One region of the Halomonas sp. CSM-2 genome, then DNA from elsewhere that is predicted to be linked to it. Evidence: predicted binding sites of a transcription regulator. Region 1 holds the regulator's gene; each other region holds the start of a gene.
The links. The regulator LexA, encoded in region 1, represses DNA repair genes until DNA is damaged. The targets are predictions, from matches to a motif close to TACTGTNTANNTANACAGTA.
Positions count from the first base shown of each region.

Region 2: a site for LexA is predicted at 2,249-2,268, ahead of B7L15_RS02065 (LexA family protein). Genes of this name have one in related genera too.
Region 3: a site for LexA is predicted at 1,446-1,465, ahead of B7L15_RS09460 (DNA topoisomerase III). Genes of this name have one in related genera too.

Region 1 covers NZ_NBYR01000013.1:132,438-136,611, reverse strand. The annotation lists gene nagZ (beta-N-acetylhexosaminidase) at 1-893, opposite strand, end outside; gene B7L15_RS12845 (L,D-transpeptidase) at 952-1,476, opposite strand; gene B7L15_RS12840 (TetR/AcrR family transcriptional regulator) at 1,454-2,131, opposite strand; gene lexA (transcriptional repressor LexA) at 2,434-3,099, shown strand; gene purU (formyltetrahydrofolate deformylase) at 3,096-3,950, opposite strand.
Region 2 covers NZ_NBYR01000002.1:125,482-129,655, reverse strand. The annotation lists gene B7L15_RS02080 (Smr/MutS family protein) at 1-3, shown strand, start outside; gene B7L15_RS02075 (patatin-like phospholipase family protein) at 9-1,046, opposite strand; gene B7L15_RS02070 (alpha/beta fold hydrolase) at 1,057-1,953, opposite strand; gene B7L15_RS02065 (LexA family protein) at 2,291-2,734, shown strand; gene B7L15_RS02060 (Y-family DNA polymerase) at 2,745-4,058, shown strand; gene B7L15_RS02055 (sodium-dependent transporter) at 4,065-4,174, opposite strand, start outside.
Region 3 covers NZ_NBYR01000009.1:89,861-94,034, forward strand. The annotation lists gene B7L15_RS09450 (GNAT family N-acetyltransferase) at 1-160, shown strand, start outside; gene B7L15_RS09455 (ABC1 kinase family protein) at 157-1,404, opposite strand; gene B7L15_RS09460 (DNA topoisomerase III) at 1,577-3,502, shown strand; gene B7L15_RS09465 (MgtC/SapB family protein) at 3,555-4,070, opposite strand.

The sequences.
Region 1 (4,174 bases):
GAAGTTGGAACGGCGGCAACGACCTCAAGCGCCGCCTCGCGGTCATTGCATACCAGCAACATGTCGCAGCCGGCAGCGAGAGCAGCCGCTGCGCGTTCGCGCGGCCCTCCTACCTTATGGGCGCCGGCCATGCTCAAATCGTCGGAAAAGATACAGCCTTTAAACCCCAGCGACTGACGCAGCATCCCCAGCCAACTGGGCGAAAAGCCGGCGGGTCGCTTGTCAAATGCCGAGTACACAATGTGGGCTGGCATGACACCATCAAGCTTCTTGGCCAGGGTGCTGAAAGGCACCAGGTCGTGTTGCTTGAGCGTCTCAAAAGGCCGGTCATCGACGGGCAAGGCGAGATGCGAGTCTGCCGCTACGCCGCCATGACCGGGAAAATGCTTGCCGATCGCTGCCATACCGGCTTCATGCAGCCCGGCTACCAGCGCGCCACCCAGTTCACTGACTTGCGTGGCCTCCGAGCCAAAACTGCGGTCGCCGATGACGCTGGAGAGACCGCTATCGATATCCAGTACCGGAGCAAAGCTGATATCCAACCCGCAGGCGGCCATTTCCATGCCCAGGAGCCAACCGGTGTCCTGGGTAAGCCCCAGAGCCGCCGCACGATCCTTCTGGTAATACTCACCCAGCCGAGCCATTGGTGGCAGGCGCGTCAGTCCTTGCTTGATACGCTGAACGCGACCGCCTTCCTGATCCACTGCCAGCAACACGTTGGGGCGTAGCTTACGCACCTCGCTGCACAGGTCTCTGACCTGGTGGGCATCTTCCACATTGCGCGAAAACAAGATGACGCCACCCACCGAGGGCGATTTCAACAACTGCCTTTCTGCGGTGGTCAACGTTGTCCCTTCAAGGTCCAACATGACCGAGCCCAAAGGATGTGTCATAGCGGGGTGTCCAAAAAAGGCGCTAACTCTAGACGATGATTAGCGAGGAGTCCAACGATCAGCGGCTGTCGTGTAACCAGACAGGCGTTCCAGGTCCAGCATGCTCGAAAAGCCAAAGAAGATCTGCATTACGCAGCCGCACGCATCCATGAGAGGCTGGTTGACCCATGGGCTCATTCGGCGGCGTACCGTGCAGATAAATATAGCGTCGCTGGGAGTCGACCTGACCACCGCGGTTTATCCCCGGTTCCAGGCCACACAGCCATAGAATGCGCGTCAGAATCCAGTCTCGCTCGGGAAACGCCGCCGCCAGCTCGGCGTCAAATACTTCGCCCGTCCAGCGGCGGCCTTTAAAGACCGCGTTTTCCGGGGCATCAGTACCAATGGCGGCACGAATATAGTGCCAGCCAAGCGGCGTTTGACCACTGCCCTGCCGATTACCCATGCCCTGGCGCCCGGTAGAAATTTCACACTCATGGCGACACATATCGCCTTGCCAGACGCGCAAGCTCTGCGACTGGGCGGCGATTTCCAGCCATAGCCCCTCGCGGGGCGGCATTTCAATGAGCGACGGTGTCTGCATGGTGCTCAATGTCCTTCTCATCAGGTAATGGCGCGTTCATCGCCGCCACCACTACCGGCCGCAGTCGGCGAACCAGGTCGCGGACCGAGACATGCTGGTGGTAATCCTTTTCGGCAATATCGCGCAGCGCATCCAGTCCCGAAAGCGTAAAGATGACGGTACCCAGCATAAAGTGTAGCCGCCAGAAGCGCTCAGCGTCGGGCAGATCCGGTGTCGCACGGCGAACCAGTTCGGTGAAACGGCTGAACACATCACCGTATTGCTGCTGGATGTAGCGTCGTAAATGCCCCTGAGCCTGGCTGTACGCAAGCCCCAGCAAACGCATGAAGACTTTGAGGCTATTGCGTTCGGCAGGCACCGTCAGCACGGTTGTGGCCATGGTTTCGAGGAGCACTTCAAGGGGGATGTCACGACCCTCGTAGCGCGCTTCGAGTTCGTCCAGAGCGCCATGAAAACGTTGGGAAAACGGATCCAGGTAGCGAGCAAACACCGCCTGGATGAGCGCCTTCTTGGATCCGAAGTGATAGTTCACCGCAGCAAGATTGACCCGAGCCTTGCTGGTGATGTTGCGTAAAGAGGTTTCGGCAAAGCCGCGCTCTGCAAAAAGCACTTCAGCAGTATCCAGAATGCGGGTCACCGTATCCGATTGAGCCATGCTGCTCTCCATAAGACGGGCCAAAAAGCGGGCCATAAAAAACGGATGTTTTAAACAAACCAGGATACTACGTTATCGTTTGTTACCTCTCAACGTATACCTGAACACCCAACCCTTATCCAACGCCGCTTTGCATCTTCATATACATCAATTTGTTAGCTGCCTTACCCCCATTATATACTGGACAGGAGAACATGCTGTATACTTAACCACATACTGTTAACTACATACTGACTGTTGACTACATACTGATAGGTAAACAGGAACGCAGTCTTGCTCACTTATTCAATCTGGAGGCTGGTATGTCGCGGCCATTAACTGTTCGTCAACAAAACGTGTTCGACTTTATTGTCAAGACCATGGCTGAGCTCGGCTATCCGCCCACCCGGGCTGAAATAGCCAAGGCACTGGGGTTCCGTTCGCCCAATGCGGCAGAAGAACACTTACGCGCACTTGAGCGTAAAGGCGTCATTCGCATCATTCGCAATACGTCGCGCGGCATACGCCTGCCCAACCAGGAGCACCAGGAAACGCCAGACGTGCTGCCAGCCTCAGGCGCAGACCCTGCCAACGGCCTGCCCATCATTGGCGAAGTCGCGGCGGGTAGCCCTATCCTGGCCGCTGAGCATATTGATCGCTACTGCCCCCTGCCCGCCGACTACTTCACGCCCAGAGCAGATTATCTGTTGCGCGTTCGCGGGCTGTCGATGCAGAACGTCGGCATCCTCGAAGGCGACCTTCTCGCCGTCCACCGCACCCAGCGCGTTCGGGATGGCCAGATTGTCGTCGCCCGGCTGGAAGACGAAGTCACCGTCAAGCGTTTCAAACGCGACGGGAATCACGTCACCCTGATCGCTGAAAACCCCGACTTCGACCCTATCCATATCGACCTACGCACCCAACCACTTGATATCGAAGGGGTTGGGGTCGGCGTTATTCGCGGTGGCAATGGCCAGGCGCTCGGCTAGCTGAACACGATGGTCTTGTTGCCATGCACCAGCACGCGGTCTTCCAGATGCCAGCGAAGACCGCGCGCGAGGACGGCTTTTTCAACATCGCGGCCAAAACGTACCAGATCGGTCGGCGTATGACAGTGGCTGACCCGGTGAATGTCCTGCTCGATGATGGGCCCTGCATCCAACTCCTGAGTCACGTAATGGCAGGTAGCCCCTATCAACTTGACGCCACGCTGGTAGGCTTGGTGATAGGGTTTGGCGCCAGCAAAAGACGGCAGAAAACTGTGGTGGATATTAATGACCTGCCCCGCATATCGTTCACACAACGCTGGCGGTAATATCTGCATGTAGCGAGCCAGCACGATACTGTCGGCCCGGGCATCATCAATATGCGCCTGCACCTGCTCAAAGGCCGCTGTCTTGTCTGCCGGATCCACCGGCACATGGTGATATGGTATTCCGTACCATTCCGTTAACGAACGCATGTCGTCATGGTTGGAAATCACACCCACGATATCGCAGTCCAGCTCACCCACCTGCCAGCGGTAAAGCAAATCGACAAGGCAATGGGATTCTCGCGAAACCATCAGGACAACCCGCTGCCGTTTCCGGGTATCGACCAGCGCCCAGTCCATGTCAAACCGCTCCGCCACCGGCTCGAAGGCTGAACGTAATGCCTCTGCCGACATACCCAGCGAATCCGCCAATATTTCGTAGCGCATGAAAAAACGCCCGGTTTCCAGATCGGAATGCTGGCTGGCCTCGGTAATCGACCCTCCCTGGTCCGCGATAAAACTCGATACCTTCGCGACGATCCCCACCTGGTCCGGGCAGGACACCACCAAACGATAAAAATGCGACATAGTCATTACTCTTCACGGTTTGCCGGGCGACGATGATCGGGCCGTCCGCTGGCATTAAACAAACGTCTAGTGTACCGAATGAAGCGCTCGCAATCACCGCCCTTAATGGCAGTGATTGTTAGCCGCCCGCCCCATCCCGTATAGTTAACCAATTACTTTCTAGGCTTTATTAATCTGATGCATCCACCGCGCGTTCATATTCGTCCCCGTCGTCGCCCTCCCTT
Region 2 (4,174 bases), on a different contig from region 1:
TAGTCTCGTTATTCTGCCACACCCGATTCTTGCGCATCCGACGCACTATCGGGCACGTGCCGCGCCAGGGCCTCATCGGCCAGATGACGGCCCAGGCGGATCAGATCCTTGGCACGGTGAAACTCGTAGGTACTGCACACCGTTTTGGGCACTTCGATGAGAATATCGGGCGGGTAACCGGCAATTTTATATTTGGCCAGTGCCGCCTGGGTAATATCGAATGATTCGAGGATCATATCCAGCTTGCCCCATTCGCGCTTGCCGCGAAGGTCCATCGTTTCATCCACCTCACCCTCTTCTTCGCTACTGCTGCCCAGTTCGCTCCATAGCCGCCGCGTGGTGGCGCGCACCTCGTCCATCCAGCCGCCAATATTGGCATCGCGGTCACGCTCCCGGGTGGTGCGGCTGTCGTTATTCTCATCCTTGGGAAGCAGTGCCTCCAAAGACACCGGCTGCGGGCTGTGGGCAGTCACGTTCACCGCCACCACAAAATCTGCTTCGTGGGCGGCCAGTATGGGCATCATGGGCAGCGGGTTCAGCAGACCTCCGTCGACCAGTACCTGATCCCCCAGATGCACAGGGGTAATCACGCCGGGGACGGCGATTGATGCCCGTATCGCGCGCAGCAGCGGGCCGTTTTGAAACCATACCTCGCGCTGGCGCACCAGATCAGTGGCCACGGTGGTCACCGGAATCGGCAGGTCTTCCATCAATGTATCGCCCACCAGCCCTTCCAACTTGCTCATGATCTTGCTGGCCCGCATGGCACCCATTGGGCTCCAGGTCACATCGACCAGCCTGAGCACATCCAGATAGTCCAGATCACACACCCATTCGCGATAGTCAGGCAGTTTACCCGACGCATAAATACCGCCTATCAGCGCGCCCATGGAACACCCGGCGATCGAGATGATCTCGTAGCCCCGTGCCTCCAACGCCTCAATCACGCCGATGTGTGCATAGCCCCGGGCACCGCCGCTACCCAGCACCAGTGCCACTTTATTACCTCTCGATACACTGCCATCGGTCAGGCTCTGTTCGTTCATCGCTCGTTTCCTACGACTGATCCCGACGTTTCATTAATGATTGCGTCATCACCTCGGCAACCCCAGATACCGCCTTGGGCTCCAGGTGAAGGTGATGACCGCCTGCCAGTACATGGCGTGTTAAGTGCGGTACCGCCTGGCGGGCTTTTTCTGCCCAGTCGCGCTTGCCTAAGATGCCTTCCTCACCTTCTATCAATAGCACCGGTGCCTGGATGTCGGCCAGTAGCGCTAACACCTGGGAAGGTGTAAAGCGTACCAGCGATGGCTTCAACAAGCGGCTGTCGGTGCGCATCTGCACGTGTCCGTCGGCCGTTACGTCGGCATTGCGCTCCACCAGCGGCATGGCGGTGATGGTGTCTAACGGTGTAACGCCACCGGCCACTCGAGCCGCCACCGCGGTGGCCAGATCAGGATAACGCGGCGCCCGGGAAATGGGCCGCCTATGCGCCATTAACCCCTTGCGCAGTTGGCTTGTCGTGTCACCAGAGGGCGTATTGAGCGCACCCAAGCCATCCAGCAGCGTCATGAACTCAATGCGCTCCGGCACGGCGGCAGCCAATAGGCAGGCCACCGCGGCGCCCATGGAGTGGGCGAGCAATGCCACTCGCTCAATGGCCAAATCGTCCATGGCATCAAGCACGTCGTGGCAATAATCCCACAGCGCATAATCCTCGCCCGCCGGCGCATGTGCTGAATGCCCGTGACCACGAAAATCGATAGCCACAATGCGAATATCCAGTGCTTCCACCAGCAACGGCGCTAACCGGGAAAAACTCGCCGCGTTATCGAGCCAGCCGTGGAGCGCCAGCCAAGTAGGGGCCGCATCACGCCCCCAGCTCAGCGCCGCCAGACGACCTTGGGCAAGGTAAAGGGAATGAGGATAACGCGTTGCAGTGGGTTGAGACATTATGAACCTATCCTAAGCAAACCAACCGCCCCAGGCGGCAAGATGACGGCATAAAGCACAAACGGTACCATGCCAAACACCGATGTCTGTACAAAATTACGGGCGCTCGCCAACGTCCATCTTTTTCCTGCTAATGAGGCTTTTATGAAACCCCACCGTGACACCCGAACACGCAACTGGGTCTTTTTTATCGCCGTGACCAGCGCCCTTGTGGTGGGCCTCTGGCTGGCAAGATAAACCTTCACGAAGGTTCCTAAAGACGGCCAGCCCTTGCAATTTTATCCTCATGGCCAAATACTGTATATAAATACATATACTGCCAGTGAGGAGGCTGACCATGACGCAGCCGTTATCGCCTATCGCGCCAGCCGTGCCGTTAACGCATCAGTCGCTGCCCTTTCCTCCCCTACATGGCCGCGCTGGGTTTAGCGGCTTCCCCTCCCCCGCCCAGGATTACGAACCGCGCACGCTGGATCTCAACGTGCGCCTGATCAAGAACCCCACCCACACGTTTTACCTGACCGCCACCGGTGACAGCATGGAGGGTTGGGGGATTTTCGATCGCGACCTGCTGGTGGTTGACCGCAGCCTCTCGCCCCGTCTGGGGCATATTCTGGTGGCCATGTTCGACGACGAACTTCTGATCAAGCGCTACGCGCTCTATCGCGGCACGCCGCATTTGTGCTCCGCTCACCCCCATTACCCACCGCTGCCCCTGAAAGACAGCGAGTGTCAGGTATGGGGGGTGGTTCGGGCGGTCATTCACGAATACCTGCGGTGATGTAACGGTCATGATCGGTCTTGTCGACGCCAACAATTTTTACGTCAGCTGCGAACGCGTCTTCCAGCCTCACCTGGAGAGCAAAGCTGTTGGTGTGATGTCCAATAACGATGGCTGCGTGATTGCCCGCTCCGCGGAAATGAAAGCGATGGACATTCCCATGGGCACTCCCGCCTTCAAACTGGAAGGGCTACGCCAGCGCGGCGAGATTCATCTGCTGTCATCCAACTATGAGCTGTATGGCGACATGTCGGCACGGCTCGCCCAACTGCTGCACGACGCTTGCCCCGACATCGCCCCCTACTCCATCGATGAAATGTTTATCTACCTGGAGGGCATGAGCAAGCACCAGTGCCAGGCTCTGGGTGAGCGCCTACATCGGGACATACATCGTTGCCTTGGATTACCGGTATGCATCGGTCTGGCACCGACCCACACCCTGGCCAAGCTCGCCAATCATGCGGCCAAGAAGCAGCCACACTACCAGGGCGTTTGCCTGCTTGGCGGGAATGATGCCAGCACCAAAGCCTTGCTAAAGCAAACGCCGGTCAGCGAAGTATGGGGCGTGGGCAGGCGGCTTGCCGAACGGCTTGCCATTAGCGGCATCCATAGCGCCTGGGCGTTACGCGAGTGCGATAAAAAACAGCTGCGCAAACGCTTTTCCGTGGTGCTGGCACGCACTGCCCTGGAACTGCGTGGCACCCCCTGCCTGGAAATGAACGCGGTGGATCAACCCCGCCAGCGCATCATGACATCCCGCTCTTTCGGTCAACCCACCGGGGTAAAAACTCAGGTACACGAGGCACTGCGCCGCCATGCCCAGCGTAGTGCCGAAAAACTTCGCGAACAGCACAGCCTGGCACGCTCGGTGATGTTGTTCCTGAAAACCAACCGCCATCGTCGAGACCAGCCACAGTACTTTCCCCACACCCTGGTCGCGTTACCCACCCCCAGCGACGATACACGCGTTATTCTCGACGCCGTCCGCCAGGGCCTTGAACAGATATATCGACCCGGCTATCGGTTCATGAAAGCCGGCGTGATGTTGCTGGATCTCGTCGATGCCCAACAGCATCAGCTATCGCTGCTCGATGCACCCGCTCGACACCATCCGCTGCTAATGGCCACGGTGGACGCCATCAACCAGCGTATGGGGCAAGACACGATCCGCTTCGGGATGACCGATGACGACGCGCCATGGCACCTACGCTGTGCCCACCGTTCCAACCGTTTTACCACGCGCTGGGATGAGCTACTGGAAGCCGGCACTCACCCCGGCGCGATTGCCGATGCCCGGAAAAAACGGCAACAGCCGAAGCCGTAACAGCCCTCAGCGGTGCTTCCACACATGGTGCAGACGCGGGCTTAACGTTTCGCCCAACGCCACCATGGCACCCAGAATCACCAGTAACCACGGCCAGTGCGCGACAAACGAGACCT
Region 3 (4,174 bases), on a different contig from region 1:
TCCATTGCAGCCACCGAATTATCGCCCGTTGCATGGCTTCTGGAATGCTCAGGGCTACCAACGCCACCCTGAACTCGCCACCACTTTTGCCTGGAAAGATATCGGCGAACATGAAGAAAGCCACAAATCGATGGTGTTCTGGCTGAAGCGTCTCGATTAAGCCGCTCGGGCCCATTCAAGCAAGGGTGCCGTCCGCGAGTGCATATCAAGCCGTGCCTGCAAGCGCACCAGGTTCCAGTAATGGCCATTAAGGGCGCGGGAAAGTAGCAGCGTATCGGCGGGGGGCTGCAGACGGTCCATGGCCGCCCATACCTTGGGCGTCAGTTCGCGCAGGCGGCGATGGACACGCACATCATTGAAGTCCTGTTCACCGGGGCTAAACAGCGGCGCCACACATTCGGCAGATTCGCGGTAAAGCGATAAGGGAGTGCCCTGCCCTTGGCGGCCGCCCATTTGCATCAGCGCTTCATCCATCGCCATCGGATCATGGGCAAGGGTCGCGTTGAGGAGTTGCATCATCGCTTTCAAGCGGGTCTCGGGCACTGGAATCACCGCGCCAAAGTCGTATATCACCAACCGGCCTTGATCATCGGCCGCAAAATTACCCGCATGCGGGTCGGCGTGCAGCTCGCCATAGGTAAACAATTCCTCGGTGATCCAGTCCGCCAACGCCACGGCGATTTTCTGGCGGGTGTCATCGTCAGCGCTTTCCAGATCGCGCAGCGGTGTACCACCCACAAAACGCATCGCCAGCACATGTTGGCCGGAAAGCTCAAAAAGCGGCTCGGGTATCACCAAGCGGCTATCGGCCTGGTAGCGTTCGCGGTAACGGGCCATGGCATCGGCCTCGGCGCGATAATCAAGCTCGTCGCGTAGCCCCGCTGCCAGCTCTTCAAACAGCGCATCCAGACGCGCCTGGGGCACCTTGAACCAGCGGCCCAATCCCATGATACGCTTTACCTGCTTGAGATCGCTTTCCAGCACGTCGGCAAGCCCGGGGTACTGCACCTTTAGCACCACTGTTTCGCCGGCATGGGTGACCGCCTTGTGGACCTGCCCCATGGAAGCGCTGGCGAAGGGCCGCTCTTCGATGTCCCGAAAGTGCGAATCCAGCTCGCCGTACTGCATCACCAGCGCCTCGCGTATACGCGGCCAGGGCATCGGCTCCGCCTGGCGTTGAAGACGCGACAGCTCCTCGGCCAGGTCCGGCGGCAAGAGGTCATCCCACTGGGACATGATCTGCGCCAGCTTCATGGCCGGGCCTTTCAGCTCGGATAGTCCCTCAAATAGCGCCTCGCCCAGAGCCCGCCAGTCTGCCTGGCCACCCAGGCGTGTCTTGAGTAGCGCCCCGCCGGTGCGTGCCCCCAATCCCATCAAACGTCGTGTTCTGCCGCGATCTCGCATTTAAGTCGCCTCGTTGAGCATCTGATAAGCAGCTTACGCAATCCTGCCAAATTATACAAAAGCTATACGCATAATTGCTGAACATCATTTTCTCGACAACCCCTGCTATGCGCTTACGTGTGTGGTGTCTGTTACCATATTCCTACGTTACACAATTTAAGGCATCTCCCGCATGCGCTTGATTATCGCCGAAAAACCCAGCCTTGCCCGGGCAATTGCCGATGCACTTCCCGGGAGCGGAAAACGACAGGACGGCGCCATTCACTGCGGCGATACCACGGTTACCTGGTGCCTGGGACACCTCCTGGAACAGGCAGCCCCGGAGGCCTACGACCCTGCCGATAAACAATGGCGATTGGATCGGCTACCCATTGTGCCGCAGCAGTGGAAATTGATGCCGCGCTCAAAAGCGCGCGGGCAACTGGCGGTGATACGCAAGCTGATCAAACAGGCAAGCGAGGTCGTTCACGCCGGTGACCCGGATCGCGAAGGTCAATTGCTGGTACAGGAAGTGATCGACTACATGAAGTACCGCGGCCCGGTACAACGGCTGCTGATCAGCGACCTCAACAGGCCCGCCGTCAGCCGCGCCCTTGCCAGCCTGCGACCCAACGCCGAGTACCAGCCACTGTTCCAGGCGGCCCAGGCACGCGCCCGTGCTGACTGGCTCTACGGCATCAATCTGACCCGCGCCTGGACGCTCACCGGCCGCCAGGCAGGCCACGACGGCGTGCTTTCCGTAGGCCGCGTACAAACCCCGGTGCTGGGCTTGATCGTGCGCCGCGACAACGCTATTCGAGACTTTGTGCCCCACCCTTTTTACCCCCTTTGGGCCGACCTCAAGGTCGCTCAGGGCCAGCTGCGCGCCTGGTGGGCACCCAAGGAACACCAGCCATTAGATGACCAGGGGCGCTTGATCGACCGCCGACCCGCCGACGCATTGGCAGCGCAGCTACCCGGCGCCTCGGGTCAATTGACCCAACTCGACCAGCAGGAAAAACGCCAGGCACCGCCGCTGCCGTACTCGCTCTCAGCCCTTCAGGTCGACGCTGCCCGCCGTCACGGGCTTTCTGCACAGGTAGTACTGGATATTTGCCAGCGGCTATACGAGCAGCACAAGCTGATTACCTACCCGCGCTCCGACTGCCGCTACCTGCCCGAAGAGCACCTCCCGCTTGCCCAGCGCAGCCTGAGCGGCGCCTGCCAGAACGATGAAGCCCTTCAACAGTGGCTGAAAGGCGCGGACTTTTCGCTACGTTCCAAAGCCTGGAACGACAAGCAGGTAGGTGCCCACCACGCCATCGCCCCCAGCGGCAAGCCAGCAGATTTCAGCCAGCTCTCCGCGACCGAAGGGCATGTCTTTCGATTGATCGTACGCAACGTTATGGCCCAGTTTTACCGTCCGCTGCGCACCTTTGAGGTAAAGGCCGAGTTTACGCTGCTTAATGAAGCCTTCCGCGCTCGCGGCCAAAGCATTCTTGACCCCGGCTGGAAACCGCTGTTTACCACCCGCGATGAAAGCCCGCCACTGCCGCCGCTCACCCAAGGAGAAACCTGCCAGGCGATGGGTGCAGGCGTTGAGGAGAAGGAAACCCGCCCGCCGGAACCCTTCACCGATGCCAGCCTGATCAAGGCCATGATGAACATCGGCCGCTACGTGGACGACCCTGCCGTGCGTCGCACCCTGCGCGACACTGACGGCCTGGGCACCGAAGCCACCCGCGCCGGCATCATCGAAACGTTGGTGCAACGCGGCTACCTGGTCCGCAAGCAAAAAGCCCTGCGTGCCACCAAGCTCGGCAGCGCGCTCATCGCCGCCCTGCCCAGCGCCGTGAGCACGCCGGAACGCACCGCGCTTTGGGAACAGCGACTGCGCGCTATTTCCGAACAGCAGGATGACGCCAACACCTTTCAGCAGGCATTACTGGACGACTTGCGCGGTCTGCTCAGCCACAGCGACGCCACCAGGCTACGCAACAGCCTGCAAACGGCACAGGGCGAAGCCGGTGGCCCGGTGAAGCGCGCTAGTAAGCCGAGAAAACGTTATAGCAAGAAGAAAGCCAACAGCAGGGGCAGTCGTAAAACACCAGTGCAGTAACGCTAACGCCTTATCGACTTGCAACTGATGGGGCTATGGTCGTTTGGTGGCTTCAGACATCGGAATGATCGTCATCATCCTCAGAGGTTGAAGCTTTTTTCTTGCTGATAGGGCGCGAAAAGAAAGGCACCACGTAAAGCACCATCCAGGCCAGCAGCGTACATAAAACGGCTGTCTGCTCGCGCCCCAGACCAACGGCTACCCCAATGGCGGCCGTCAGCCAAATACCAGCCGCCGTGGTGAGGCCTGACGTACCTTGTTCATCTTTGCGGGTAATGATGGTGCCGGCACACAGAAAACCGATGCCTGCAATGACCCCCTGAATGACACGGCTCATCTCTGAATCAGAAATCCCCGTTTGCTCAGGAATAAAAATGAATAAAGCAGCACCCATGCAGACCAGCATGTGGGTCCGAATACCAGCCGCCTTGCCTCGCTGCTCTCGCTCGAGCCCCAACAGGCCACCGAGAACAGCTGCCAATAGTAGCCGAATCACCACAATGATGAGCTCACCCAAATCGTTAAATTCCGAAAACTCGGAGATTATGACGTCATTGATTGCCTGCACCTTTTAGCTCCTGTGCATATTGAACAGAGATGCTTTGTATTTCGTTTTAACAATCTATTCAAAATAACAAATCGTGATTAGTAGCTAGTCGTGGTGCCTACCTA